One region of the Myxacorys chilensis genome, then DNA from elsewhere that is predicted to be linked to it. Evidence: predicted binding sites of a transcription regulator. Region 1 holds the regulator's gene; each other region holds the start of a gene.
The links. The regulator NtcA, encoded in region 1, controls nitrogen genes in cyanobacteria. The targets are predictions, from matches to a motif close to TTTGTANNNNNNNNTACAAA.
Positions count from the first base shown of each region.

Region 2: the regulator NtcA is predicted to act here: its motif matches at 3,562-3,581, upstream of AC5JLB_RS02245 (ammonium transporter).
Region 3: the regulator NtcA is predicted to act here: its motif matches at 5,238-5,257, upstream of AC5JLB_RS04900 (MSMEG_0569 family flavin-dependent oxidoreductase).
Region 4: the regulator NtcA is predicted to act here: its motif matches at 1,102-1,121, upstream of urtA (urea ABC transporter substrate-binding protein).

Region 1 is NZ_JCACKG010000149.1:79,241-86,850, forward strand. It holds gene cypC (CYP152 family fatty-acid peroxygenase CypC) at 1-781, shown strand, start outside; gene AC5JLB_RS11105 (DUF981 family protein) at 1,052-1,654, shown strand; gene AC5JLB_RS11110 (TatA/E family twin arginine-targeting protein translocase) at 1,921-2,229, shown strand; gene pth (aminoacyl-tRNA hydrolase) at 2,243-2,857, shown strand; gene AC5JLB_RS11120 (DUF3146 family protein) at 2,893-3,153, shown strand; gene AC5JLB_RS11125 (Uma2 family endonuclease) at 3,273-4,028, shown strand; gene AC5JLB_RS11130 (pre-16S rRNA-processing nuclease YqgF) at 4,086-4,538, opposite strand; gene AC5JLB_RS11135 (DUF3084 domain-containing protein) at 4,541-5,938, opposite strand; gene ntcA (global nitrogen regulator NtcA) at 6,062-6,733, opposite strand; gene AC5JLB_RS11145 (hypothetical protein) at 7,106-7,237, shown strand; gene AC5JLB_RS11150 (hypothetical protein) at 7,559-7,610, shown strand, end outside.
Region 2 is NZ_JCACKG010000044.1:7,564-15,173, reverse strand. It holds gene AC5JLB_RS02270 (DNA-methyltransferase) at 1-473, shown strand, start outside; gene AC5JLB_RS02265 (hypothetical protein) at 489-869, opposite strand; gene AC5JLB_RS02260 (hypothetical protein) at 1,060-1,536, opposite strand; gene petN (cytochrome b6-f complex subunit PetN) at 1,630-1,719, shown strand; gene AC5JLB_RS02250 (hypothetical protein) at 1,793-1,939, shown strand; gene AC5JLB_RS02245 (ammonium transporter) at 2,053-3,468, opposite strand; gene AC5JLB_RS02240 (ammonium transporter) at 3,853-5,427, opposite strand; gene smpB (SsrA-binding protein SmpB) at 6,209-6,679, shown strand; gene uvrA (excinuclease ABC subunit UvrA) at 6,863-7,610, shown strand, end outside.
Region 3 is NZ_JCACKG010000080.1:412-8,021, forward strand. It holds partial or broken gene AC5JLB_RS04875 (transposase) at 1-479, shown strand, start outside; gene AC5JLB_RS04880 (LuxR C-terminal-related transcriptional regulator) at 636-2,072, shown strand; gene AC5JLB_RS04885 (DUF2808 domain-containing protein) at 2,415-2,894, shown strand; gene rppA (two-component system response regulator RppA) at 2,906-3,592, shown strand; gene rppB (two-component system sensor histidine kinase RppB) at 3,598-4,950, shown strand; gene AC5JLB_RS04900 (MSMEG_0569 family flavin-dependent oxidoreductase) at 5,319-6,608, shown strand; gene AC5JLB_RS04905 (MSMEG_0572/Sll0783 family nitrogen starvation response protein) at 6,784-7,266, shown strand; gene AC5JLB_RS04910 (Nit6803 family nitrilase) at 7,482-7,610, shown strand, end outside.
Region 4 is NZ_JCACKG010000155.1:4,089-11,698, reverse strand. It holds gene moeB (molybdopterin-synthase adenylyltransferase MoeB) at 1-366, shown strand, start outside; gene ureG (urease accessory protein UreG) at 471-1,094, shown strand; gene urtA (urea ABC transporter substrate-binding protein) at 1,401-2,720, shown strand; gene urtB (urea ABC transporter permease subunit UrtB) at 2,770-3,924, shown strand; gene urtC (urea ABC transporter permease subunit UrtC) at 4,047-5,228, shown strand; gene urtD (urea ABC transporter ATP-binding protein UrtD) at 5,188-5,949, shown strand; gene urtE (urea ABC transporter ATP-binding subunit UrtE) at 5,998-6,750, shown strand; gene AC5JLB_RS11615 (50S ribosomal protein L11 methyltransferase) at 6,791-7,610, shown strand, end outside.

The sequences.
Region 1 (7,610 bases):
AGTCAAACAACGGACAAACGAACTGGCAGCATTGTTTGAAGGAGGAGGATCTGCCGGACTACGGCACTTGCGGGGAAGGATCGCTCGTCAGCAAACCGAGAAATGGATCGAAGACATCATCGAAAACGTGCGTAGCCACACGCTAGAAGTCGCTGAAGGGAGCCCGGTTCACGCGATCGCGTGGCACAGAGACCTCAACGAAGAACTGCTAGATAAACGGACAGCCGCCATAGAACTGATTAATCTGCTGCGACCTACCGTTGCGATCGCGCAGTTTGTGATTTTCTCGGCACTAGCGCTGCACGACCATCCAGACTGTCGGCAGACACTTCAGCAGGGCGACGACAAGGATGTTGAGCGATTCGTGCAAGAGGTTCGTCGGTTCTATCCCTTCTTCCCGCTGATCGCTGCCCGTGTGCGACAGGACTTCGACTGGAATGGCTACCACTTCCCTAAAAAGACAAGAGTGTTTCTAGACCTGTATGGCACGAACCACGATGCGCGGCTGTGGGAGAACCCGGATGAGTTTCAGCCAGAACGGTTCCGCCACTGGGATGGAAGCCCCTTTAATTTCATTCCCCAAGGGGGAGGCGATTACCAAGTGGGGCATCGCTGTGCAGGTGAATGGATCACGATAGAACTGATGAAAGCGTCGGTGAAGTTCTTGACTCAATCGATACAGTATGACGTGCCCGAACAGGATCTGCGCATCAGCCTATCGCGAATACCCGCCATTCCAAAAAGTCGTTTTATCATCAGCAACGTCCGGCGAACAGACTGATGCTGCATGTAAGTAGAACGATAATTCCTCCAGAGTAGAGTAGTGCTCTCAGCTAGTCGTTGCGCAGGATAAGCCGATGTTAGCGGCGGAAGTCGTCAAGCGATCGCGAAACGGCAGCAGTGAGCCGCAGGAGACCTTGCTTGGCAAACCGCAGAACTCTCGCGCTTAAATTAAATGCCAACGGCTGATAAGATTCGCTCAGGAGTTAATTTAATTGATGAGGGCCTTAAAATCACTCATCAAGTCCTAGCGTTCTCTACGAGATCACCCATGTTTATCGACTACATCACATTGATGCTGATCAATTTGGCAGCCGGGCTTTCTCTTCTGTCGGCTTATGTGTATCGAGGACTAGATGAGCCTATTCAAAAACGATGGGTTCCCGGATTTGGCGTGGTCGGTGCGATCGCGCTGGTTACGGGCTTGCACATGGTTTTTACTTGGGCAGTTCCGGGCAGCTACAACATCGCCTTTGGAGAAACGTCTGTCCTGTTTGGCATTCTGTTTGTAGGGACAGCGTGGGCGTTAGCGGCTGGCTGGGAGTTAATTACGCTTGCCGCCTATGGATTTTTTGCGGGCTTAGCCGCAACGCTAATTGGCATTCGCATCATCAACTTAGGACTAACTCAAACGCCTCTTGTTACAGGCGTCGCGTTCATTTTGACAGGGTTAGGAGGCATTTTTGCGGCTCCAACGCTGCATTGGAAATCCACGCGATCGCTCAGAACCGTTGGAGCGCTCATTTTAGGTCTAGCGGCTCTCATCTTTACCGTCATTGCCCTCAAAGCATACTGGTCACACCTAGAAGGATTCTCGAACTGGAAGCCATTGCCAATGCGAGGAGTCACTCCACCAAGTCCAGGATCGCCATAAACTGAATTCGCCATACGCTACTGTAGACAAGGTTTGACATCAACATCGGCTCTTTAAGCATCAACGGTGAAGGTTTGAAGTGGGCTACTTCTCCAGTGCGACTAAACAAGCGCTGCTAAAGATGGGATCTACTCATGTGCGTCAACTCAAATCCCGAAACTACTACAATGTATCTGGCTTAACTTTGTATCTGTCTTAGTATCTGTCTCAACTTTTCATCCCTCACCCCTCATCCCTCATCCCTTCTTCTCTAGGAGCCTCCTCTCATGAACGTCTTTGGCATCGGCTTACCAGAAATGGTGCTAATCATGGTCGTCGCCCTGCTGGTGTTTGGACCCAAAAAATTACCAGAAATTGGCAAAAGCATGGGAAAAGCCATTCGCAGCTTTCAGGATGCGTCTAAAGAATTTGAGTCAGAATTTAAGCGAGAAGCAGATCAATTAGAGAAATCCACTCCCCAAACGATGAAGGCGACTCTAGAAACTCCTGAGAAACCTAGTCTTTCACCGGCCGACGCAACGGTTGAAGAGATGGTTGAAGAGGCTGTGACCAATACCACCGAGAAAGAAGGCTAGTTTGACCTGACGTATGAGCGACGATACGCCCTCTAAGCTAGTCATTCCGCAACTCATTGTAGGACTGGGCAACCCAGGAGCGAAATATGAGCAGACCCGACATAACGTCGGATTTATGGCGATCGCGAAACTCGCGAAAGTCTGGCAAATCAACCTGTCCGACAATAAGAAGTTCCAAGGCTTATTTGGCGAAGGCATGAGTCCGACGGGAAAAATTCGCCTACTCCAGCCGACCACCTATATGAATAATTCGGGACAGGCAATTCGCGCGGTCATCGATTGGTATAAATTGCCGAGCGAGTCGGTGATGGTGGTTTACGACGACATGGATTTGCCCGTTGGCAAACTGCGGCTACGATTGTCTGGTTCAGCAGGCGGGCAAAACGGCATGAAATCCGCGATCGCTCACCTCGGCACGCAGACCTTTCCCCGGTTGCGAATCGGCATTGGTAGCCCTAAATCTGCGCCAGGTGACAACGCTGTTTCTCATGTCCTCGGCACCTTTGCCCCATCTGAAAAACCGATCATCGAAGACGTTTTAGACTTAACCGTGAGCGCGATCGAAGTCAGCCTCAAGCAGGGGGTTGAAAAAGCAATGAGTCTTTACAACAATCGTAGTGTCGAATAAAAACCTAAATTCAAGCACTTCTAGATTTAAGTATTGTGTCTAAGCGTCTTCCCGAAACGACTGCTCATGTCCGCATCTTCCGCCAGTCCTGGCAACAGGGCGAAATTGAGGGCGAAGTGATCGCTAATCAGTATGAATGGCAATTTCGCTGGCTGTTTCGCTGCGGACAGTTGGTTATTCATCCATCGCTAGGGCGGGCCTTAATTAAAGAACCGTTGGGGCGATTTTTAGAAGCAAAGGACTATCAATTGGAACCGGGCGGAGATTATTCGTTTACGATCCGGGCGGACTTGTGACAGGGCAAATTTATGATCCCAAATCTGTGATCATGAATTTGTAATCAATACGATTGGCTTCGCCAAGCTCCGAAGGATTGCCCATAATACAAATATCCTTCAACCACGAGGAACCTAAGATGACGACATCGCTTGACCTCAATGAAGACTTGCTTTACCCAAGCGGCGATGGCGAACCAATGGCGGAAAACACAGTACAGTATCGTTGGATTGTCATCCTCAAAGAAAATTTAGAAATTATTTTTGCAGATGATCCAAATGTCTTCATTGCCGCCGATATGTTTTGGTATCCGGTGCAAGTCAAAACGCCGCCAGCGCCTAGACAAGCACCCGATGTGATGGTGGTCTTTGGCAGACCTAAAGGAGATCGGCGCTCTTACATGCAGTGGAAGGAAAATAACATTCCGTTTCAGGTCGTGTTTGAAGTGCTTTCAGATAGCAATAGAACCCGCGAAGGTAGAACAGCGCTCGACTTTAAGTTCCGCTTCTATCAGCAATATGGCGTGGAAGAATATTACATTTACGATCCCGATGAGTGTGTGTTGCAAGGATGGCAGCGCCAAAACAATCAGCTAGTTTCGATCGCGCAGATGTCTGATTGGACGAGTCCTCGATTAGGCATTCGGTTTGGGTGGCAACCCAGCACAGAGCTAGAAGTCTATCGCCCGAACGGACAGCGATTTTTAAGCCCAATGGAGTTAGAGCAGCAGCTTCAGCAAGAACGTCAACGGGCAGAACAGGCAAACCAACGGGCAGAACGAGCAGAACAGGCAAGATTAGGGGCGGTTCCGAGGTTACGATCGCTAGGATTAACCCCCGAACAAATTGCCGAAGCCTTGGATTTATCAATAGACGAGGTGAGATCGAGCGACTAAATTCAATCACTCGAATTTCATCGCTTAAATTTCAATACTCGAAGTTGACGATCAGAGCTAGTCCGTCAACCGTTGTAAATAGCGCTCAATTAATAGAATCGCCACAATATCATCAATGCTGCGGGGTGGCGTCCGCATTCCTTCCGGGACAAGCCGTGTTAGACCCGTCGGCGGATACATCTGCCAGTAGCGATCGCGCGCCTCCAGAGAACTATGCCGCTCATCGACCATGACCACCCGCAACGGTTCCCCCAATTCATCTCCTAATTTCTGCTTCCACGCTTTTGAAGAGGTTTGATCCCCCATAATCAAGAGCGAAATCGGAAACCGTTGACGCAGTGATTTGATCGTGGCGATCGCACTTTCTGCCGTCACGACCTCGTGATAATACAACCGCCGATCAACGCCCATCACCGCCAACCCACACTTCTGCCGCCCCGGATCAAACCCCAGAATTACAGGTTGATCCAGCACCGTCTGTCCCTTCTCCATCGCTTTCCAACTGTCCATGACTACGACGTTTTCAGTACCACTTGACCGTTTTGAATCACCACTAATCCTATTTTGAGCGGTCCTACTGTGTACGTTACATCGGATGCCACCGCCCGGAGTTCTACCGGAGTCTGAAATTGGCGCAGTTGCTCTATAAAGCCCGATAACGACTCTAGGTTTTCAATCTGAACGCTATCGTTAATTACGCCTGCCCGTTTCGCGCGGAAATTGGAGAAGGCGAGCAGTTGTTCGATGTTTTGTTGGAACTGCTCAGACGTCAGCTTTGAGGGTTCAATCGACTTTGCAGCCACCACATCCCCTGCTAAAAACACGACCCGATTGGGAATAGCACTGGCAAAGACGGAAACGGGTCGCCGTTCGCCCCGGACATAGTTAGCGTCTGCCGCAATTCTCACCACGTAGTCTTGACCATCATTAATCTTTTTAATCAGACGCTCTACCTCGGCGGTCTTAATTAGAACGATTTGCTCTTCCCCGGTAGAACCAGGTTGGATCAACTGCCAGGCCGCTCGATTTGCCTCTTTTAGCAAGCGATCGACTGCGGCTTTGGCAGCGGCTGGATCAACCACCCGCAGCACACCCGCCGACAGCACCTGACTCCGCAGAATCGCCAAATATCCGCCGCGAATCAGTTGGGCTTCTTGCTCAGACTGCTGCACCGCTTCGGCTAAGAGCGCTTGCTGAGATGCCAACTGTCGAAGTTGAATTTCGCGCTCGGCAATCACGCGATCGCGCTCGGCGATTTCGCGATCGCGCCTCTGAATCGTGCTCGTCCGCTCCGCAATTTGACTATCGCGCTCGGCAATTTGCGCTTTGACGGCATCGCGCTGAGCAATTAGGGTTTTCTGCTCGCTCTGCAACTGATTAATCTCCGATCGCAGCCTTTCAGCCTGCGCAGATACGGCATTGAGTTGACCGCGAATCACATCCCGCTGCGCCTCAGCCGTTCTGAGCTGCTCGTTGGTCTGTCTCTGCTTTTCAAGGGACTGCTTCAGAGACTCATTAATTCGATTGAGTTGTCCTTCCGCTTGTGTCCGCTGGGCGCGGGTGCGCTCAAGTTCATCCTCGACCTTACTCTTCTGCTGATTAGTAATTTGCAAATCATCTGAGTTTTTCCGTAAGGCTCGATTTTGCTCCCGGACTTTCTTTTGCAAGTCGTTGAAATCGAGCAGCATATCGCGAAACTGGCGGCTACTCGCAAACAAAATGCCAAATGTCGAGGCGGAAATTAACGTTCCGGTCAAAATCGTCACGAGAGTTGCCGTGCGCTTAGGCCGCAGATTAAACAAGCTCAGACGCGCCTTTCCAACTTTGGTGCCAATGCGATCGCCAACGGTTGCGATCAGCCCGCCCAAAATCAAAACTGCCAAAATCAGAATTAGCCCTATGTCGGACATTGATGCTCCAAAACGCTCCGGCTTAGTTCACTCGACAAGCAGGACTCCGCATCTATTATGCCTGCGGAACGGATATCACTGCTGCGAAGAAAATGTGTGATTTGGAGCGAGGGCAGAGAAAGTCTAAGTAAATTGCTGGCTTAACGTGACCGGATTGTGAACGGTAATCTTTTTCTTGTGAATCGAGATCATGTTATCTTGCCGCAAATCGCCTAATAGACGGGTGACGGTCACGCGAGTTGAGCCAATTGCTTCTGCGATCGCTTGATGCGACAGTTTGAGATCAATTGTGATCCCTTCTTGGGACGGTACGCCAAAATCGCGGCAGAGAATCAGCAAAAAGCTGACCAACCGCGATCCCATATCTCGGTGCGCCAACGTTTCGATCATCATCTCGGTTTGTAGAATGCGAGATGACAGTCCTTTCAGCAGCATCATTGAGAGATCTGGGTTGTCTTTCAGGGCTTTCTCGACCTGCTCGATGGGCACCGACAGCAACTCTGCTGGAGTAAATGCCACGGCATGATAGAAACGATCGGCGCGTTGACCTGTAATTAGCGATAGCACCCCAAACACGCTGTTCTCTCTCAGCAGGGCCACGGTGATCTCCTCGCCTGCCTCGTACACGCGCGAGAGCTTGACGGCTCCTTTCTGCAAGAAGTAAACCCGTTCCGCCGGATCACCCGGAAAGAAAATAGTTTTGCCACGCTCAAATGTTTCTACAACGGGGGGGTATGCCCCTCCACCGATTTGGCGAAATAACGATGCAAGCGGTCTCTCTTTGGTCACTATCATTTCTTCCCTTTATCGTCACTCAGACGTTCTCTTAGCAACTATTAGGCTCACCGGTGAGCAAACTTTTCTATTAAAACCCCTATAGAAAATTGTTCTATTGAGGCGAGTCATTGTAAGCGAAGCCTTTGTAAACAATTGATGACTTTAGAACACTTAAACTGACTGCAAACGCAGTTTTTGTGCCTCCTTATACATTTCTGCCCGTATTTTAAGAATTTTAGAAAATCTCTGTGATTTCCTCACCAAAAGATTGACTCGTATTGAACGCTTTTTGGGGAGAATAGTCAATCATTTTGACCAGATTCTAGCGCAAAGCGGACTGGAGAGAGGGAGCCCTGATCTATAACTGGCATTAGAGAGGTAGATTTCGCTTTGGATAAGTTACAGCAGTCAGGGGGCGATCGCATTGCTCCAACGTGCGATCGCCCCCTGACTTACATTCGAGTCATTCAACGGCGGCTTTTGCACTGGCTCCATTCTTCACAGCAGGCGACTTGGTCTTGATCTCATTGACGCTTGGCGGAACGCTAAAAGCGTTGCGTGAGGAAGTTTTCTGCCCCTTTGCTCGTGGCTTTCCTCCGGCCATCCAATATTCTTTTTGATATTTTTCATCGAAGAACTAGGATTCTCCCAAGCCCTATGCTCTAATAAGTTTGCAAAATCTGCGATAAATTACGATTCCTAACTGATGAAAACTTTAACAATCAAATTATCCAAGATTGTTGCTTGGTAGTCGGGCGGTAAACGATAATTTTTATCCCTTTAGATTTGTCTAGGCTACAAGATTTTACAATTGAGAAGTACTTAGTTTGGGCACTGCTCCAGATGACATTACAAGAACTACAAAAACAGGTACTGCAACTATCCATCCGCGATC
Region 2 (7,610 bases), on a different contig from region 1:
CCTTCAATTTAGAAGCCGTCAAGCTGCGTCGTCAGGTAAAAGCGCCTTACCGGACTCAAGATGGCACTCCCAAAGATTGGGAAACAACAAAGGGCGGAAATTTTCGCGATACCCACCCATCAAACTTCTGGACAGATATCACAATTCCGTTCTGGTCAATGGCAGAAAATACGGAACATCCCACCCAAAAAAGTGAAAAGCTGCTCGCTAAACTGATTCTTGCAAGCTCTAACCCTGGCGATTTTGTGTTCGATCCCTTTGTCGGCAGTGGAACGTCTTCTGTCGTTGCAAAAAAGCTGGGCAGGCAGTATTTAGGAATTGATTTGAACGAAGAATATTGCTTGCTAACTGAGCGCCGACTAGAATTAGCCGACTCTGATCAAGCAATTCAGGGCTTCACCAATAATGTGTTTTGGGAACGCAATACGCTCGCCGTTCAGAAACGCGATCGAGAAAACGCTGACGTGCAGTAAGCTCGAGCCAATCGCCTAATCTTCCAAGACTTGAGCCGAAACTTCTACCGCATCAACATCAATCGTGCCAACGGGCGTCAACCGCTTGAACTTACCATGTTCAGCCTGAAGCGGTTCACCACAGTTGGGACATTGAACCTCCGCATGGTTCAAACCAGTCAACTCAAAATCGCAGACCGGGCAAGCTGCCTGCACAAGATTCTTCCGCAACCACCAGCGTAACCCAATCACTGCCACAACCGGAGCGAGGAGCAGCAACGCCAACAATACAAAAAATGACTTAATCAACCAGCCTAACCCTAGGGCAGCAAGTAGCCACACAACACCAATTAGAGTGATCAGGCGTCCGACGCCATTTAAGCCAAGTTGCAGGGCTTGAAGGTTGTTCTGGTTCACAGGATTCTCCTGAGTGAAATCGTGAATCTGTTTCTATCTAACCAAAGATTACCCAGAGTGTAGGGGCGGCTTTTGCGACTAAAAACAGGTCTGGTTTCCGTACTGAGATTCAGCGTTCTTCAACGATAAAGGATTTGCATGAAAGACTGCCTAAACTACCGCAAAGTTTAATGAGCGTAAACATTCACCCTTACGGAAATGGTTTCACCCATTTCTGCACCATTGCCCAATCTAGAACAAGCCGCGCGATCGCAAACAAAACAATGCTTTCTCCCGCCAAAATCACAAACGGAAAAAGGCTACCCTGGGTCGTCAATCCCACATCGATTTGAGCCAGCCCGCGCACGAGTCCAAATGCCAAAACCGCTCCTGAGCGTAAGTGTAGGTTCGGGTCTTGACGAATCACGTAGCGATAGGTGATCCCAAACAAGAAGCCTGTAAAGAGCGCGATCGCAAAGCTCACCCACCCTTGTAAATCGCTCATGCCTAGTACGGAAAGTCCTCCTCTAGGCGCAACTGGCTCTGCCAAGCCCTGAAGGACAGCTACTTGATTAATCAGGAGAGTCAGCGGAAAAATGGCCGCTACCGCTCCTAGCGAAACGCCGCCTGCTTTGATCGATTCAACCCGTTCTTCCCACATCATGTCTTCAATCTTGTCTAATCTCACGTCTCAGTAGTGCATCCAAGATCTTAGTGCTTCATCTTTGATTTATCATTAGATTTAGCATTCTTCTGTAACGTTTGGTTGGACAGTATAACTATGGATATTTTGTCGCTCGGTTGGATTGCGCTGTTGGCGGTGTTTACATTCTCTATCTCGATGGTTGTCTGGGGTCGTAACGGATTCTAGTTGCTGCTCTTAGTCCGCAGCCTAGCCTCTGGCTCCGGACTCTAAATCAATTTATTCAAAAGAACCTTGCTCAATGGAAGCTAGCAACCTCTTTAGCATTCTGGTTTTGGTCGCATTTGGTCTTTTAGTCGTCGTTACAGGCGGAGTGATCTACTTGACCCTGGCAGACTGGCGCGATCGCCGTCGTCAAGATAAGGAAAAACAAGCGAACCGTCGCTAACTCTATTCCACCTCAATCTCCTGAAACACAAGGCTCCAAAGTTAGATGCTTTGGAGCCTTACTTCATTTATCGTTTCAGACAGAAATCACTGTTCTAGACAGAAATAATTGAATTACTCAACGCGGGTCATACTGAATGCACCCATTTCTTCTCCATATCCTTCTTCGCCATGCTCATTAACATCCACCCCTTGCAGTTCGGCTTCGGAATTGACTCGTAAGCCAATCGTGGCATCTAAAACTTTCAAAATCACAAAGGTTCCAATGCCTGCGATCGCGTAGGCAATCAGGATTGCAATGATTTGCGTAACTAGCTGACCCGGATTGCCATAGAACAACCCATCGCCGCCTGCTGAGTTCACCGCTTTTGTTGCAAAAAGACCAGTTAGCAATGCGCCGACTGTTCCGCCCACACCGTGAACCGGAAAGGTATCTAGAGAGTCGTCAAACTGCAACTTGGCTTTGAGGCTGACGGCGAAGAAGCAAGCGGTTGATGTAATTGCACCAATTAGCAGCGCAGCTACGGGGGTAACAAACCCAGCTGCTGGTGTAACCCCTACTAAACCTGCGACGGCACCTGTCGCAATGCCAACAGCAGTCGGCTTGCCGCGCAACACCCATTCCAAAATGACCCACACAAGTGCCGCTGCTGCCGCAGCGCTATTGGTTGCCACGAATGCTACTGTAGCCAGTGATCCAGACGCGAGGGCACTACCAGCGTTAAAGCCAAACCAGCCAAACCACAAAAGACCCGCACCGATCAAGATATAAGGCACGTTGTGAGGCGCAGCAGGTTGATTTGGGAACGTCTTACGCGGACCAATTACCCGAGCCGCAACCAGAGCCGAAACCCCAGAACTAATGTGAACGACTGTACCGCCTGCAAAATCTAGCGCTCCTAGTCCACCATACAAGCCGAGAAATCCACCTTTCGCCCATACCATATGAGCAAAAATAGGATATAGAAGGGTTGACCACAGAACAATAAACCAAAAATAAGCCTTAAAGCTAATGCGCTCTACGATCGCACCAGAAATGAGCGCTGGCGTAATAATGGCAAACATTCCTTGATACATCATGAATGTTTCGTGCGGAATCGTAGCGGCATAAGATACTACTGCATCCGGCGCGGAACCGTTCAGATAATCGGTTGTTTCTAGACCAACTCCATTTAGAAACAGCCACTGCAAGCCACCAATAAAAGGTAGACCTGGCGCAAAGGACAGGCTGTAGCCCCACAGAATCCAGGAGACGCCAACAATGCCCATGAGAATGAAGGTCATCATCATGGTGTTGAGGACGTTGCGCGATCGCACAAACCCGCCGTAGAAAAACGCGAGTCCAGGAGTCATCAGCAAGACCAAAGCCGCACAGATTAGCATAAAGGCTGTGTCTGCCTGCACCGTTGCGGTGGTTGCCGCTGTTTGAGCAGATTCAGCCGTTGCAGGTTCAGCAAGGACACTACCCGTAAGAGGAATCGATAGCAGCATTAATGCCACTAGCCCTATCGTTAGAAGTTTTTTCAACACTGACTTTCGACCTTCAACGCCAAAACTATGAGTTTGATATAATCAGCCACCTGATTCGTATCATTGGATTTCACCAATTTTGAGTGGGAAGATTCTGTATAGAAAAATACATTTTGATTGCGATCACTTTGTCAGCTTAGAAAGGGTAGATCTATCTCAGGGCATAGCAAAGTATCTACTGCTCGGCAGAAGCAGAATATTAAAATATTACTTTCGGTTTCAAATGGCTTGGGTGAAACATTATTCATTATTTAAGGCAAGCGAATTGGATGTTCACTCAGCCGTAGGTTTAAAGCAATCAAAGAGCGGTTCTAGACATTTAGAACCACTCTTTGATTTAGAAGTAATGAAATTTAGGAGTACCGAGCCAAAAAACTCGTCGCTCTATTGATACGTCTTTCCTACCACATCACTTGGAAAGTCCTGATGTGTAGCGCTTCCAAAGGAAGTCTCTTTCGCGAAACCGGCATAGCCTTCCATGCCGTGTTCCGAAATATCGAGTCCAACCATTTCTTCCTCAGCCGTCACTCGGATACCCAAGGTTGACTTCAGCGCAATCCAGAAAATGCTGGAAAGTAGAACCGTAAGCCCTCCAACTGACAACGTGCCAATCAACTGAATCCAGAGCTGACCGATGCCACCGCCAAAGAACAGACCTGCCGCAGGAGCAGGAGTCGCTCCGAATGCATCGCCTTGACTAAACAAGCCGAGTGCCAACGTACCCCAAATGCCATTGACCAGGTGAACTGAAATTGCACCAACCGGATCGTCAATTTTAATCGAATCAAAGAAACCGACCGCGAAGACCACTAAAATGCCACCGATCGCACCAATGATTGCTGCAGAAGGCACGCTAATGAACGCACAGGGCGCAGTAACCGCGACCAATCCTGCTAACAATCCATTCACGATCATTGACAAATCAGGTTTACCCAATACAATCCACGCCGTGATAGTCGCTGCGATCGCTCCAAATGCACCTGCCGTATTGGTCGTTAAGGCAATATGTGCAATCAAAGAACCGTTGCCCACGCCCATTGCAGAACCTGGGTTAAAGCCAAACCAGCCTAACCAAAGGATCAAGGCTCCCAAGGTTGCAATTGCCATGTTGTGACCGGGGATTGCATTTGATCGCCCATCTGAAGCATATTTGCCAATTCTTGGGCCTAGAAAAGCGGCTCCCATCAAGGCAGCCCAACCGCCGACCGCGTGAACCACTGTCGAACCTGCAAAATCGTAAAACCCAGCGTCAGCAAGCCATCCGCCCCCCCAGACCCAATGTCCGGTAATCGGGTAAGCAATTCCTACCAATAGCAAGCTAAAGATTAGAAAGTCAACGAACTTAATGCGTTCAGCTACAGCACCCGATACAATCGTGGCCGCTGTTCCAGCGAAAACGAGTTGGAAGAAGAACTTCGCGCCCAGAGGAATTCCTGTCCAATTTAATGCTGAGAAGACACCTTGGTAAGCGTCTGCTGTAGCAGGACTATTGTCTGCCCCAGTTAAGAAGAATCCGCTAGAACCAATGAAGTCATTGCCATCACTGAACATCAGCCCAAAGCCGAGCGCCCAGAAGGCAATTGTAGATAAGGCAAAGACAACTAAGTTTTTTGACAGAATGTTCACTGCGTTCTTCTCGCGGCAAAATCCTGCTTCTAACATGCAAAATCCTGCGTTCATGAAGAACACTAAGAAGCCTGCAATCATTACCCACACGGTATCTAAACCGACCCGCAGGTCAGATGCCGTTTGCGATACGCTTTCTAGCGTTGCTGGCTGTTGAGCAATAGCGGCACAGTTCCACAGCAGAAAGATCGCACTGGTGAGTAGAATGCAGCTTCGCCAAGTAGGAGACAGCTGCGTCGCGATGAATTTGAGCGATCGCACGACGGGATTCCGATTGAGAGAAACTCTTTGAGGTTTCCTTGTTCTCTTTTTCAAAATGGTTCTAGACAGCATAAAGTTTTCCTTGCAACGCGCGCTGGAAGATCGGTGATTCTGGATGCACTCTTGAGTAAATTCAGAAGTTCTCTCTGAAAAGAGGCTTTGGAGAAACAAAAGCTCCACAAAATGACTGTTTTAGGAACCGCAGAGCGGCTTGAATCTTTCAGGTCAAACCATAGTTACTGAAGAGAATCAGGTCGAAAACAGGAGACTTTGAGCTTCCCAAAACAATCAACTCATAGACTGAAAATCTCGTCTAGAAGGTGAAGATGATTGAGCAATAGCAAGGTCTAAGATCACCAAGAATAAACTTGCGCACAGAATTTTAGAGTGGTTTGATACTCATTAAGATTTCAGCACTAGGCATGCAAATTCTGTATTGAGGAATACAATTTAGTATCACTGGTGCTTTTAGGGTAAAGCCTAACTGAAATATTTACAAAATTCTGGGGATTGCTCTAGACCATTCTTTCAGACACTAGAAATCGACAACAAAGATTGACTTGGTGAAGGTTTTGCGAAAAAACAGGGCTTACGCAAAAGCTCCTCCTTAGCAAAAGATGGCAGATCCCTTCAGAAGAGGATTCGCTTGCGGATGGATAGACGCCGTTGAGACTTCATCTGCTGATTTGTTGCCAATGCGTTCGTCTTAAAATTGAGTTAGCGATCGTCATTGACAAAACAAGACTATCTATAGTACTTTTGTATTGTATTTGCTCCGTCTCCTTAAGTAACGCCTCCAGTAAAATCTTGGAGGCAATTTTTTTAGAAACAAGTTTTTCGCTAAACTAGAGTGATGAGCGATACGAAAACAGAAGGGTTCAAAATTGTTAGCGACAACCGCCAAGCCAGGTTTCAGTACGAAATTTTAGAAACTTACGAGGCGGGAATTGAGCTACTTGGGACTGAGGTAAAGTCGATTCGAGCAGGTAAGGTAAACCTTAGAGACGGCTTTGCTCTCGTTCGCAATGGCGAAGTTTTGCTTCATAACGTCCACATTTCGCCTCATCAAAGCTCGAGTCTATTTTTTAACCACGATCCGACTCGGACTCGGAAACTGCTATTGCATCGTCAAGAAATTCGCAAGCTGATTGGAAAAGTTGAGCAACAAGGACTGACCCTCGTTCCGCTCAAGATGTATCTCAAACGAGGTTGGGTCAAGATCGACCTAGCGCTGGTGCGCGGTAAAAAACTGCATGATAAGCGGGACGATATGCGAAAGCGCCAGGATAAACGTGACATGGAGCGCGCTATGAAGAATCGCTAGTGTTGCAGTTCTTCTGAAGGTGCGTTGAGTCTAATTTGCTTTAAGTCATGAGCGCAATTTTGGATGTGACTTTAAAGCTTCTTCAGCAATTTACTACACACCTCCTAACGACTTTAGTACGCAATAACTACGATCGCGAGGGAAGCGATAGAATCATTAAGGACTGTTTCTTTTTGTCCTCCAATGCCAAAGCGTCCTAGCACATCTAAAAGCTCTGCATCCCCGGTTCTGAGTCCTGATGTCGGGATGGAGGAAATTCATTCATCTGGCGACCAGATCTCAAATCAATCAAATTCTCGCCCCACGAAGCCCACGATTTCGCTTAGTTCGATTCGGATTCGAGGCGCACGGCAGCACAATTTAAAGAACATTGATCTGGAACTGCCCCGCGATCGCTTGATCGTTTTCACAGGCGTTTCTGGCTCTGGAAAATCTTCCCTTGCCTTCGATACGATCTTTGCAGAAGGACAGCGCCGATACGTCGAGTCGCTCAGTGCTTACGCTCGGCAGTTTTTAGGACAAGTCGATAAACCCGATGTCGATGCGATCGAGGGTCTCAGTCCAGCAATTTCTATCGATCAAAAATCCACGTCTCACAACCCCCGTTCTACGGTAGGCACAGTCACAGAAATTTACGACTACCTGCGCTTGCTCTACGGGCGCGCTGGAACGCCCCACTGTCCAGTGTGCGATCGCTCAATTGCTCCGCAAGCGATTGATCAAATGGTCGATCGCGTGATGGAATTGCCCGATCGCACCCGGTTTCAAATTTTGGCTCCGGTGATTCGCGGCAAGAAAGGAACTCATAAAAAACTGATCTCTAGTCTCAGTTCGGAAGGGTTTGTGCGGGTTCGGATTGATGGAGAAGTTCGCGAACTGAGCGATTCGATCGAACTCGACAAGAATCAATCTCACACTATTGAAATTGTGG
Region 3 (7,610 bases), on a different contig from region 1:
AATTCCACTTCGTTTGTCATGGTCTGTGCGCCTGCGATTGCTTTGAGCGAAATTGGCAACCAGTATGGGTTTAGAACCTGGATTGAATATGGTCTCAAGCAAGCCAAAGATGCGCTCGGTTGGGCAGACTTCCGCATGACTAGCTATGAGCAAATTGAAAAGTGGTGGGAGATGGTGATGAGTGCCTTTCTGATGGTGAGTGTGGTTGCTGACCAGTTTAATGACGCTTGTCCATTGTTGTATCGTCACTTTGCTCAACATCCTTGGTGGGACAACCAACGGGGCTGGACTGCTCAACAATCTCCGCTTAATTGTTCAACCGTTAATCAGCGCCAACCTAGTTGCAACCTTGGTTGACGATATTGCCGATGCCTTAATTGTCCACAGGATTGGCTCAACTGATTGAGCAGATGGATCAGTTCTATTGTCCGGTTATACACGAACTGAACTTGTACAATCTCCCCTTTTCTTCTGCTTAGAGTGACTGAAAAGGGCTAAGTCATCCAAGCAGCGGCAAGATTCCTCTCTCAATGGAACAAGGAACAGCTTTTGTGTATCTTAATATACAGAGAGAAACAGGTAACTACGCCTCAATACACTATGACCTGATCATGCGACCTTATGGGACATTGCTCATGTCTGAGCTAGCTACTGACTTTCTAGATTCGACTCGACTTTTATTCGGGTTACAGCAAGGCAATGACATTGCCCAAAGTTTGAGTGGCTGTTTAGAACCAGAGGCAATCGCGCATCGAGTCACAGAAGGATTGGTTCAGAAGTTTGGCTGTGCCTTTGCCCGGATTTGGATTGTAGAACCTGATTTTAAAATGCTGCGGCTCGTAGCCTCGTCAGGCATGTACACGCGCCTTGATGGATCATTTGCCCGCGTGCCAATGGGAGCCTTCAAAGTTGGTAAAATTGCTCAGCACTGCATTCCGTTTCTCAGTAACCATTTAGCCGAAGAGACATGGGTTAAAGATCGAGACTGGGCGATCGCGCACAACATTCGAGGATTTGCAGGGTATCCGCTCACCGCTGCTGGAAAAGTGGTGGGCGTGTTAGCGGTCTTTAGTCAGCAAGCGATGGAGCCAGAGTTTCTAGAGATTCTACAGGGGCTATGTACCACGGTGACAGTTGCGTTAGAGACGGCACTGCAACATCAGCAAGAAAAGCAACTCTGGCAAGTGTCATCTCCTTCGTCTGCGGCTGCGCCTCTGTCAGAGCAGTTAGCAACTCTGCTGCACAATACTCGTTTGGTCTTACTCGGCACAGAGCGACCGTTGACAACTTCTTTGACTTGTCTGTTTCTGCGATCGGCGGAGATCCTCAGTCAACTGCCGTGCGTCTACTGTCGATTAAATTATGGAACCGAGCAAATTTCGCTAGAGGCAATGGTTTCCACAGGCGATCAACAGCCCGAAGATCAGATTGCTAACTTTAGCGAACTGGTGCTTACAGCCTCGTGTCTTGGCGGCGACCTTCAAATTCACACCAGCGACAATCAAGGCATGGTTCAAGTGTTACTGAATGTGCCGTATCCAAACTGTCGATTAGGCTCACGCTTACGAATTGCGTGTCGATCCTCAATTTTGCAACTCGCATTTACTCATTTAGCTTCTCTCGCAGGACTCACCGTTTGCCTATCCGACGATCGCTCGATTCCAGTCATCACAGACGATCTCACCCATGTCCAAGCAACTAACAGTCCCATCCTGTGGATTAATGCTGCTGAGCAAGCCGCTCCTAAACAGGCCAAAGCCAAGCTGGAGTTATCGATTAGCCCGGAGCAATTGCAGGATGCGATCGCAACGGTGATACGGGGTGAAGAGTGGGGCATCGAGCCGCAACCGCAGAAGCTGTCTGATCGAGAACAGGAAATTATGGCGCTATTAGTGCAAGGATTGCGCGATCGCGACATTGCCAATCGGCTGATCATCAGCGAAAGCACCGTCAAGTTTCACATGAACAATGTCCTGGCCAAGCTAAAAGTGCGAACTCGCTATCAAGCCATTTACCAAGCCATCTTAAATGGCTGGGTCGCGCAGTCCCTTCCACCTTATCCAAATCAATAGATGTATCCGAAAATTTGTAAGCGAAACTGTTCCTAGGTTTGCGGGCGATTTTCTCGGAATAGTTCTGATACACAGCCATCGGGGTTTGAGGCAGTTTCTGATAGAAACTCCAGTGCAACATCGAATCTTAGTAAAACTAACTGCTTCAAGTCCCTAAGTGGTTGGGTGACACCTTAAGTAAGTCAGCCTGAATTCTCCTCAAGCACGAGATTTCAGGCGTTTTCTTTGGAAAAAGTAATTTTCTTTACAATCACATCCAATGATTTCATTCTAATTTCATTTTCAAGCGCCATGCTAACAGCAGGGAATATTGACGTTCCTCTGACTGCTAGGAGAACACACATGCGACGCTTCATATACATAACTGTATTAACCACAGTATTTACTTCTACGGTTCTTTCTGCATTTGCACAAGCACCATTCTCTAAAGCAAGTGCTGTTATTCACAGTGCCGCCTATCCCAATCAAGCTAAAGTTACAAGTGCAACTTATCATGTTGGCATTCAAGTTGGCAGATCTTCACTCTCAGAAATTCGCTTGATTGTGCCTGAAAATGCACCCGGAAAGATTCGGATGGGTCAAATTGCGGTCTCTGATGCAACGGGACAACTCATCAAAGCAAATCGCTCATTTAATGGAAAAGAAGTGACGATCGCATTCGCTCAACCTGTTGCTGTGGGAACAATGCTCGAAATCGATCTCAATGGCGTAAGAACTTCAGACCTGCTTGGTCGCACTTGGCTATTCCCGATCTATGGTAGAAGTGACGGAATGAATCAAGAGATTCCTCTCGGAACAGCACGGATTCAAACGTATCAGTAAAGGAAGCTAGAATGCGGATTCTGCTTGTAGAGGATGAACCAGATTTGGGTGCTGCGATCGAGAAAAAGTTAACGCGCGATCGCTACATTGTCGATTGGACGCAAGACGGCAATGAGGCTTGGGCTTACCTTACTCAGTCGCATACTCAATACACACTAGCCGTGATTGATTGGATGCTGCCTGGGCTATCTGGAATTGAACTCTGCCAGCGGTTACGAGCGAGACAAAGCACTATTCCAGTCTTGATGCTGACCGCACGAGATAGTATGAACGATCGGGTTACTGGATTGGATGCGGGAGCCGATGATTATCTCATCAAGCCGTTCGGGATGCCAGAACTCCTTGCTCGCATCCGAGCGTTGCAGCGTCGATCGCCGCAACTTCAACCTCAAAATCTACAGGTTGGTTCGCTCATGCTTGAGTACAGTTCGTCTAGTCTGCGATCGCAGGAGTCAGCCATTAAAATTCTGCTAACCGCAAAGGAATTTCAGTTACTGGAATATTTGATGAAGCACGCCAATCAGATCGTCAGTACTGAGCAAATTCGCAATCAACTTTGGACTGTCAACTCAGACTCTGCAAGTAACGTCGTCGCTGCTCACATTCGATTACTGCGTCGTAAACTTTCTGAGCAAGGAATCAATAACGCGATTGAGACAGTTTACGGACTAGGTTATCGTTTGAATATTGCTACCTGAAAATTATGCGTCAGAACCGACTGTTTAACCGGACGCGTCTGAAGCTCGCTGCTTGGTACGCAGGTGTGATGGGATTGATTTTGAGCGTTTTTGGAGTAGCGGTCTACTCGCATTTAGCGCAGAGTCATTTCAGCGCGATCGATAGCGAAATCCAAACTCTGGCTGGCACTCTGCACGACAGCCTTGAGCCTGTGCTACAGCAGCCAGGACAACTTGATTCGAGAGTAAAGCAAATTCTACCCGGACTTTGCATGGGCAATGTGCCTTGTCAAACCCCGGTTCAAACCTCGCATATTCATGTATTAGGTGTCGGTAAACAGGACTCTTACTATGTGCAGTTTGTCGATTTGGCGTCGCGGCTGTTAGCAACTGTGAATACACCACCACAAACAACTATTGCGCCCCAAGGCGAGACTTGGCAAACAGTCAGCGATTCACAAGGGCAACGCTATCATCAATTCTCATTGTTGCTTAAAACAGCAACTGGACAACCGTGGGGCTATCTGCAAGTGGGACGATCACTCTCCGATTATGACAATCATTTAGAGTCGCTTAAGGTGTTTTTGCTACTCGGATTACCGATCGCGATGCTATTAGTTGGAGGCGCAAGTTGGTGGTTAGCCGGACTCGCAATGCAGCCCATCTATAATTCTTATCAACAAGTCCAGCAATTTACAGCAGATGCAGCGCACGAACTTAGAACTCCCCTTGCCGCCGTTCAAGCGACGGTTGAATCTACCTTGGAGGTAGAAGATTTAACCCTACCCGAAGCTCGGACGACTTTACAAACCATTGAACGTCAAAATCAAAGGCTTTCTCAGCTTGTCCACGACTTAATGATGCTATCGCGAATGGATCTTAAAGTGTTGCCGATGAAGCAGCAAACTTGTTGCCTAAATGAATTGCTTAACGATCTAGCCGAAGAATTATCAGCGTTGGCAGTTACGGCTCAAGTTTCATTAGTAATAGAATTCAAATCTCAGTCGCTACTTTACGTGGTTGGTGATGAAGAGCAGCTTTACCAATTATTTACAAATTTGATGATCAACGCAATTCAGTATTCCATGCCTAAAGGATTAGTTACGGTGCAATTGCTGAAAGAAGATTACAGTGCGCTAATTCAGATTCGGGATATCGGTGTTGGGATTGCGCCGAGTGATCAGGCTCGCATTTTTGATCGGTTTTACCGAGTGAATCGCGATCGCTCCCGTAAAACTGGGGGCGCAGGGCTGGGGTTAGCGATCGCGCGAGCGATTGTCAAAGCTCACCACGGCAGTCTTCAAGTTCAAAGTCAATTGGGCAAAGGCAGCACCTTTACAGTTCGCCTTCCACTTCAGCAAATGCGCCATTTGTCGTAAAAAAAGCCTATAACTTCCAGATGGAATTACAGGCTTGAAAAAGGTGTAAGACTAAGACAAAGTTATGTCAAACCTTGCTTGAGTTCTACCTGAAGATTGTACTTACCAAAGATGAAATCTAGATGAAATTGCTTGGCTTGGCAATTTGAGTCAATCAGAATGCCAAAAATGGTTGAAGTACGCCATCGATAACATTGCAGTTACTCTTGCATCACCGCCCATAACTCAGGCTCGTTCCCATATTCCTCAAACAGACTCCTCCTAGTCTTATCGTTAGACTTAAAGTTTTCGTAGTAATCAACACAAAAATCAGTTTGATCTAACACATACGCTTACACCATACTCTGCACAACAAAGCGAGATAGCGAATGGCAAAACATTATCCGGTCATCATTGTCGGTGGCGGTCAAGCGGGGCTATCGATCAGCTACTGCTTAAAAGAAAGAGGCATCCAGCACATCATTTTCGAGAAGAATCGAATCGGGTATGCATGGCGGTCAAAACGCTGGGATTCGTTTTGTCTTGTCACTCCAAATTGGCAATGTCAGTTACCAGGCTATGCCTATCCAGGGAAAGACCCGCACGGATTTATGAAAAAAGATGAAATTGTCACCTATATCGAAAACTATGCTGCATCGTTTGATCCGCCAGTCGAAGAAAAAGTTGAAGTGTTGAAAGTCTGCAAAAGCAGAAATGAAGATGTATTTGAAGTCGCAACATCGATCGGAGACTACACGGCTGATCAGGTCGTCATTGCGGCAGGCAGTTATCATCTGCCCAACATTCCAAGACTTGCAGAACGGCTGCCTAAAACCGTGATGCAGTTACATTCGTCGGAATACAAAACTCCAGAGTTGTTACCCGCTCAAGATGTATTAGTTGTGGGAACCGGACAATCGGGATGTCAAATTGCAGAAGATTTGCATTTAGCAGGGAAACAAGTTCATTTGTGTGTTGGAGGCGCACCGCGATCGCCTCGCCGTTACCGGGGTAAAGATGTCGTCGATTGGCTTGATCAGATGGGATATTACGATCTATCCGTTGATGATCATCCCCAAAAAGAGAATGTCAGAACCAAAGCAAATCATTATGTAACAGGTCGCGATGGTGGGCGAGAAATTGACTTGCGACAGTTCGCCCTAGAAGGCATGAAACTGTATGGTCGCATTAAAGATGTTCACGTCAAAGATGAACAGAGTGGCACACTCGAATTTCGCAATGACCTCCAGCAAAACTTAGATCAAGCGGACGCCGTTTCTGAAAGCATTAAGAAGACCATTGATCAATTCATTGAGAAGCATCAAATTGAAGCCCCTGTAGAGCCTCCCTATTGCCCCGTCTGGCAACCAGAAGAGACTCTGGAACTCGATTACACTACGATTGGTGCTGTCATTTGGTGCACTGGCTATCGCTCTGACTTTAAGTGGATCGATATTCCGGTTTTTGATGGCAAAGGCTATCCAGGGCATGAGCGAGGCGTGACCAGCGTGCGAGGACTGTACTTTTTGGGATTACCGTGGCTCTACACCTGGGGATCAGGAAGATTTTCAGGCATCGCTCGCGATGCGAGTTATCTCGCAGATTACATTGTTGCGAGAAAGAAAGTCTCTCCTTCTAACGCTTGGAGCGTTGTGAATGAGTTTTTGCTCGGATCATAGTGGTCGATACCCTGTCGATTTCGATAGGGGTCTAACCGCGTGAGGGAGGGTTTGAAGCTGGCGCGATCGCACTCCCTGTTTCTATGATTAGACCTGCAACTTTTGTAATGAAAGACACAAACCCTTCCTTTGGTCAGCACTTACGCTGGCAGCACAACTCAATCAGGAGAAAATCATGCCTGAAGTAACAGCGCCCGCCCATCAGACTGGAGACTTCTTTGTTGATTACGAAGAGAAAGTTTTTCCTGATGTCAAAGCCGAACCGGGTGAAAAAGCATTGGTCACGTTTCACACTGTTGCATTTGAAGGATCGATCGGGTTAGTGAACATGTTGCAATCATTGCGATTGCTGCGTAAAGGATTTGAAACGTCAATGCTGTTGTACGGTCCGGGTGTGACGCTAGGAGTACAACGCGGATTTCCAAAGCTCGGTGACGAAGCCTTTCCGGGGCATCAAAACTTTGCAAATCAAATTAGTAAGTTCATCTCAGAAGGCGGCAATGTTTATGCGTGTCGCTTTGCGCTTCAAGCCCTGTACGGACACGGCGAACCGTCGCTGATTCCAGGAATTCGTCCGATTAGTCCCTTAGATGTGTTGGACTTGGTGTTGATGCACCGCAAGGATGGCGCATTTATTCTCGATACTTGGACGCTGTAAGAGCGGTAGGACTGGCGCATTGGCAACGGCTTTTTAACAGATGTGCTTTTTAACAGATGTAGCAGATGACCAAGCCGTATTCAGAACTAATCTGCTACATCCGCGATCGCATCCACTGCCACCAAGATTCCAATAGCTGTCCGCGTAGTTGCAGTTCTTAGTGGAGTTGCGCCCTGCGCTTCGCGGCAATGCTCTAACCGAAACCGGAGGACATCGTGGATTACTCACGCACCATTCGTGCCGCCGCTGTTCAAATTAGTCCTGTCTTATTTAGTCGGGACGGCACAATCGAAAAAGTACTAACTGCGATCGCATCGGCGGCCCAACAAGGCGCACAGCTAATC
Region 4 (7,610 bases), on a different contig from region 1:
GCGGCTGAAGAACAGGAGCGTAAAAACGTGCAAGAAATGTCTGCAACTGAGTTGAAACAGCTGATTGATAGTGGCGCGATCGGCAATGAATATGTGCTGCTCGATGTCCGCAATCCGAACGAAGTCGAGATTGCCAAAATTCCAGGTTCTGTCTTGGTTCCACTCCCCGACATTGAGAACGGATCAGGCGTTGAAAAAGTCAAAGAATTGCTCAACGGTCATAAGTTAATTGCTCACTGCAAAATGGGCGGGCGATCGGCGAAAGCGTTGGCAATTCTTAAAGAAGCCGGAATTGAAGGCACGAATGTAACGGGCGGCATTACGGCTTGGAGTCGCGATGTTGATCCTTCTGTGCCCGAATACTAAACTTAGCCCGAATCCTCAAACTAGTTTGTGATTCACGATTCGTAATTCAGAATTGAGGTAAGGTCTCAATGGTGAATTACGAATTTTTTTAGTTGGGGCAGGGTATGAATGCGTTTCGAGTCGGAGTCGCAGGCCCGGTTGGGTCGGGAAAAACAGCTTTAGTGGATGCGTTGTGCAAAGCGATGCGATCGCGCTACAGCATTGCGGTCGTCACAAACGATATTTACACCCAAGAAGACGCACAGTATCTCGTGCGATCGCAGGCATTAGAGCGCGATCGCATCATTGGTGTTGAGACGGGCGGCTGTCCGCACACGGCGATCCGAGAAGACGCTTCGATGAATTTAGCGGCGATCGATGACCTCGAAGGGCGATTTCGAACTCTCAACTTAATCCTGGTTGAAAGCGGAGGGGATAACTTAGCTGCAACCTTTAGCCCAGAACTTGTCGATCTCAATATTTATGTGATCGATGTCGCGGGAGGCGACAAGATTCCTCGCAAAGGTGGACCGGGGATCACAAAATCAGATTTGCTCGTGATTAATAAGATCGATCTTGCACCTTATGTTGGAGCAGATCTAGCCGTGATGGATCGCGATGCTCGAAAAATGCGAGGCAGTAAACCGTTTGTCTTTACAAACCTCAAAACTGGGGACGGGCTTAATACAATAATTCGTTTCTTAGAAACCCACTCAGGACTGATTTTAGAACCACGGAGCAGTGGCTAAACAGCGGTTTGTAGTTTTCAATACATTTTCGCGGCGAAGCGAAGCCCTAATATCTCAGAGTTATCACTGAGTCTACTTTTAGCTATTGATTAAAACACGTCTGAAGAGGACTAGAACGCGAGTCTGATTTGCCAAGCTGAAGCGAAATTCGCCTGCAAAGCAAATGTTCTCTGTCTCAGATTGCTTTATTTGCGATCGAGCACGGCGCACCCTCCCGAAAGAACCGCTCAGCCTTAATGACGAACAGATAGCTTGAAGAGCCAGATTGAGTTAAACGCACTATTCCCGTGGAGAGCAACACTAGATATGGCAAAATCGTTCGGTCGGCGTGAATTTATGATTCTAGGCTCCACTGCCGCTGGGAGCATTCTTCTTAAAGCCTGCGGGAGCAATCCTTCCACAACGGCTAGTCCTGGAGCGTCGCCTGCTGCTTCGACTGCTGCCTCCACATCAGCGGCGGGCAATACCGTTAAGGTGGGAATTTTACACTCGCTGAGCGGCACGATGGCGATTAGCGAAAAGAGCGTCGTGGATGCCGAGAACCTAGCGATCGAAGAAATCAACAAAGCGGGTGGCGTCCTCGGTAAGCAAATCGAAGCGATTATCGAAGACGGCAACTCCGATTGGCCTACCTTCGCAGAGAAGGCGAAGAAACTGATCGATCAAGACAAAGTGGCAACGGTGTTTGGCTGCTGGACATCGGCAAGCCGCAAAGCCGTCTTGCCTGTGTTTGAGTCAAAAAACAGCCTGCTGTGGTATCCGGTGCAGTATGAAGGGCAAGAATGCTCGAAAAATGTCTTCTACACGGGTGCAGCGCCAAACCAACAGATCGAGCCTTCAGTCGATTGGCTGCTAGAGAACAAAGGCAAAGAATTCTTCCTAGTCGGCTCAGATTATGTCTTCCCTCGCACCGCCAACACCATTATCAAAGCGCAGTTAGCGGCAAAAGGCGGCAATACGGTTGGCGAAGACTACATTCCGCTCGGCAGCACAGAAGTCAAATCGGTAATTCAAAAGATCAAGCAGGCGTTGCCGAATGGCGGCGTGATCTACAACAGCTTGAACGGCGATAGCAACGTTGCGTTCTTTAAAGAACTGCAAGCGTCTGGTTTGAACCCTGATAAATATCCGTCGATGTCGGTCAGTATTGCCGAAGAAGAAGTCAAAGCGATCGGGGTGGATTATCTCCAAGGGCACTACGCCGCATGGAACTATTTTCAAACTGTCAATTCGCCTGCTAGTACCAAGTTTGTAGATGCATTCAAGGCGAAGTATGGCAGCGATCGCGTGGTTAACGATCCAATGGAAGCTGCTTACATCATGGTGTATCTGTGGAAGCAATCGGTTGAGAAGGCGGGAACGTATGAGGATTTAGAAAAGGTGAAAACCGCCGCCTACGGTCAGACCTTTGATGCGCCAGAAGGCAGGATCACGATGAATCCAAACCATCACTTGTCTAAGTTCGTTCGCATTGGCGAAGTAGGTGAGGACTCGCTGTTTAAGATTGTCTACGAGACCAAGGAAGCAGTGAAGCCCGTGCCGTGGAATCAGTTTGTAGCCGATACGAAAGGATTTGCGTGCGACTGGTCTGATCCAGCCAAAGGCGGCAAGTACAAGACGACGTAAGAAGAAGGGACGCCTTTCAGCGTCCCTTACCCATCTTTAGGAAAGCCTCATGCTATCAGGACTACTAGACGGAATTTTTAGCGGCATCAGCCTCGGATCAGTGCTGTTACTTGCCGCGTTGGGTCTTGCGATCGTATTCGGACTCATGGGTGTGATCAATATGGCACACGGTGAGTTGATGATGTTGGGTGCATATACCACTTACATGGTGCAGAATGCACTGAAAGGAACACCTCTGTTTGGGATCTACATTTTTATTGCGCTGATCGCCGCGTTCATCGTAACGGCGATCTTTGGGTTGGTTTTAGAGCGAGGCGTCATTCGCTATCTCTATGGGCGACCGCTCGAAACCTTGCTGGCAACTTGGGGCGTCAGCTTGATTTTGCAGCAGCTTGTCCGCAGCGTCAGTTGGCAACTCGTGACAATCGTGGCTCTATTTTGCCTGCTGTTCTTTGGAGCGATGTGGATCGTCGCCCGTCGTACTGATTTTGAACGGGCACGCGGTTGGTTTCTAACGATCATGATTCCATTATCGGCGGCTGCCGCGATCGCGACGGGCAATGTTCTCGGCACACTCTACAAACCTGCTTTTACAAAACTGTGGTTTGACGCTCGCAATGTGGACGTAACTGCGCCGAAATGGTTAAGAGGGGGATTTCCCATCGCCGGAACGCAGTTCTCCTATGCCCGAATTTTTATTATTGTGCTGACGATCGCTTGTGTCGTCGGAGTGTATTGGTTTTTGAATAACACGTCGTGGGGTTTACGAATTCGCTCTGTGACGCAGAATCGAACCATGAGTGCATGTCTTGGCATTCCCACTAAGAAAGTCGATGCGCTAACGTTTGCCTTGGGTTCAGGATTAGCAGGGCTGGCAGGCTGTGCGGTGAGTTTGCTCGGATCAGTTGGACCGAATACAGGACAAAACTACATCGTCGATACCTTCATGGTGGTGGTGGTTGGGGGTGTCGGTAAGCTGGCGGGTAGCATTATTGCTGCCCTTGCGATCGGCACCGCTAACTATCTGATCGGCTCGAATACGCTGGTTGATCTGACTGCCCCGATTAAACCGTTATCAGATACGTTTGCCTTCTTTTCAACCATTAGCATGGCGAAGGTATTGGTGTTCGCGTTGATTATTGCGTTTCTACAGTTTCGTCCTGGTGGGCTGTTCCCGCAGAAAGGACGAACAGTGGATGCTTAAACTGACGGTAATTCTTTAGAACGGCACTAAGGTGACTAACGGTTTGCGTCACTCGCTACAGTTTGATGATCCTAGCTCATAGAAGCTTAGAGGCAGGCTCCCTTCAGTTGGAAATAAAGCTAGTGGATGCACTAATACAATCTAAACCCAAAGCTCGACAGAGGCTTTTGCTCGAAGCAGGCATCGTCGCCGCGATCGCGCTGCTGCTGCTGTTCGTGATTCCACCGATTTTAGTCGGTTCGGGTCAAGGATTTCGCGTGAATCTGCTGGGGAGATATTTAGCCCTGGCGATCGCAGCACTGGGCATTGACCTGATTTGGGGATTCACCGGAATTCTGAGTTTAGGTCACGGCGTTTTCTTTGCCCTCGGCGGCTACAGCTTGGCGATGTTTCTGCTGTTGCAGCTTCCCGATGGTCAATTACCCGATTTCTTCTCGCCCTACGGCGTGACGGAGCTTCCGTGGTTGTGGCAACCATTCTATTCGTTGCCATTTACCCTATTTGCGATCGTCTTCATTCCGACGATCGTGGCCGCGATTCTCGGCTATCTCGTGTTCCGAAACCGAATCCGGGGCGTTTATTTCTCGATTCTGACTCAGGCAGCGCTGATCGTATTCTTCAACTTCTTTAATGGTCAACAAAAATTGATCAACGGAACCAACGGTCTGAAAACGGATACCGCTACCATTTTTGGGCAGACCGTCAGTTCGCCCCCCATTCAAGCATTTCTCTATACACTGACCATTTTGCTGCTTGTGGGCGGCTATGCGCTCAGCCGCTGGCTCACAAGTGGACGCTCCGGACGGCTACTTGTGGCTGTGCGAGACGATGAAGCCCGAATGCGGTTTTCAGGCTACGATCCCACGATGTTTAAGGTGTTGGTGTTTGCCATTTCTGCGGGACTTGCCGGAATTGCGGGCGCACTCTACACGGTGCAGTCGGGCATTATTACACCGCAAGCGATGAATATTGCCTTCTCGATCGAGATGGTAATTTGGGTGGCAGTCGGCGGACGCGCCACGATCGTGGGTGCCATTCTTGGCACACTGATTGTGAATTTCGCCAAAAGTATTTTGAGCGAGCAGTATGCGCAAATTTGGTACTTTTTCCAAGGCGGACTGTTTCTGATCGTTGTGACGGTGTTACCCGGCGGCATCCTTGGCTGGCTGCGAGAGGATGGCGTCCGGCTCGTGCGATCGCAGATCAACAAGCGGCGTCCGCTCCAAACCTATCCCAGTTTAGAAGAAGACCCAGACGTGCAGTATGAGCGAAAAAATCTTACAAATCGAGAATCTGACCGTTAATTTTGATGGCTTTCGGGCACTCAATAACCTTAACTTCAGTTTAGACACAGGCGAGCTACGGGTGATTATTGGACCCAACGGCGCAGGCAAAACAACGTTCCTAGATGTGATTACAGGAAAAACAAAGCCCACAACCGGACAGGTGACGTTTAAGGGAAAATCAATCAAGGGCAACGTCGAGTATCAAATCGCTCGGTTAGGCGTGGGACGAAAGTTCCAAACGCCACGGATCTATCTGAATCTGACACCGCGAGAAAATTTAGAACTGTCTTGCAACCGTTATAAGAACGTCTGGAATGCTTTGTTTGGTAAGCCGTCTAGCGCAGAACGGCGGACGGTAGCAGGCTTGATTGAGACAATCGGCTTAGAGACAAAAGCCGACCTTAAAGCGGCATTGCTCTCTCATGGGGAAAAGCAGCGCTTAGAAATCGGCATGTTGGTCGCACAGTCACCGGATCTTTTATTGGTCGATGAACCCGTTGCCGGACTAACCGATGAGGAAACCGAGAACGTCGGTAATCTACTGCTTGCCTTAGCCGAGAGCCATTCCATTATTGTGATTGAACACGATATGGAATTTGTGCGCCAGATTGCTCGGAAAGTTACGGTTCTACATCAAGGAACAGTTCTGTGCGAAGGCTCAATGGATGAAGTCCAGAACGATCCGCGAGTCATTGAAGTGTATCTCGGTAAGCAAGAGGACGATCACGCTGCGGCTTGATTATCTAACTTCATAATTCTCTCTATTACAACGCTCTACTACAACACCATGAGTTACGCTAATGCAACGCTAGAGCCAACGAAACCAGATACAGACTTACCAATGCTGGAAGTCAACGATCTCAACGTGTATTACGGAGAAAGCCACATTCTCCGTGATGTGAATATGACCGTTTTTCCGGGCAAAATGGTCTGTCTAATTGGTCGCAATGGAGTTGGCAAAACCACAATGTTAAAGACGCTCATGGGCATCCTCAAACCCCGGAGCGGCAACCTGAAGCTAGACGGACACTCGATTATTGCCAGAACAACCGACCAACGGGCAAGATTAGGCATTGGCTATGTCCCTCAAGGCCGGGAAGTGATTCCTCGGCTCACCATTAAAGAGAATTTGATTTTAGGCCTAGAAGCGTTGCTAGAGCGCCCGAAAAAGCAGGAGATTCCAGAAGAAATATTCGAGCTTTTTCCGGTGCTGAAAACGATGCTGTCTCGTATGGGTGGTGATTTGAGTGGTGGACAGCAGCAGCAGCTTGCGATCGCCCGTGCCCTGATGGGTCGTCCTCGCTTACTGGTTCTTGACGAACCAACTGAAGGCATTCAACCCTCAATCATTCTGGAAATTGAAGCTGCCGTCCGACGGATTATTGAAACGACAGGTATTTCCGTGCTGCTGGTAGAGCAACATTTGCATTTTGTGCGGCAGGCAGACTGGTACTACGCCATGCAGAAAGGCAGCATGGTTGCATCGGGTCCAACGAGTCAATTGAGCAATGATGTCATTCAACAATTCCTAGCAGTGTAGAAAAAAGGGTAGGATCGCAAAGAACCCCAAAAGAAATGCTATGTCATGGATTGAGTTGAGCCTGGATGCAACGGCTGAGGCGGTTGACTGGGTTCGGACGCTGCTGGCTGAACATCATTACACGAATGATCTTCGCATTGTAAATTACAACAGAGCAGGTCAGGCCCCAAGCGAGGCGAACAAACCTTGGGCATTCACGATTCGTTTTTATCTACCTGACCGAATGCAGGCGAAAGCACAGGTGGCAAAAATTAGTCAGTTGCTCTCTCCACTGCATCGAACCGGACAAACCACTGCTTTGGAAGTCGCGATCGTAGACGAAATAGCGCCTGACGCCGAAGCTGCTTTAATTCATCGAGTCGGACGATTTGTAATCCTTAGCCCCAATGCGCCGTTTACAGCAACGGCAAAGGATGTTCCACTCCGGCTGAAAACAAGTTTGAGCTTTGGCAGTGGGCTGCATCCAGCGACGGTGCTGAGTTTGCACTTGATTGAGCGACACGTTACTCCTTCAATGCAGGTGTTAGATCTAGGCTGCGGCTCTGGCATCTTGAGTGTCGCGATCGCAGGCCTAAACGCTCAGGTTCTTGCCCTCGATAACGATCCAACCGCTGTGGAAGCGACGCAAGATGCTGTCGATCGCAATGGCGTTCAAGACCGCGTTACTGTAATGAAAGGTAGTTTGGGTCGAGGCAGCCAGTTGGGTCACTGGATGGGCGGAACCCTTGATACAGTCACCACCCTTGAACCGACTGCCCGCTTTGATCTGATCGTTGCCAATATCTTTGCGCGGGTACACATTGATTTGGCAGAAGATTACGGGCGATCGCTACGTCAAACCGAGGCTCACTCCGGGCTTC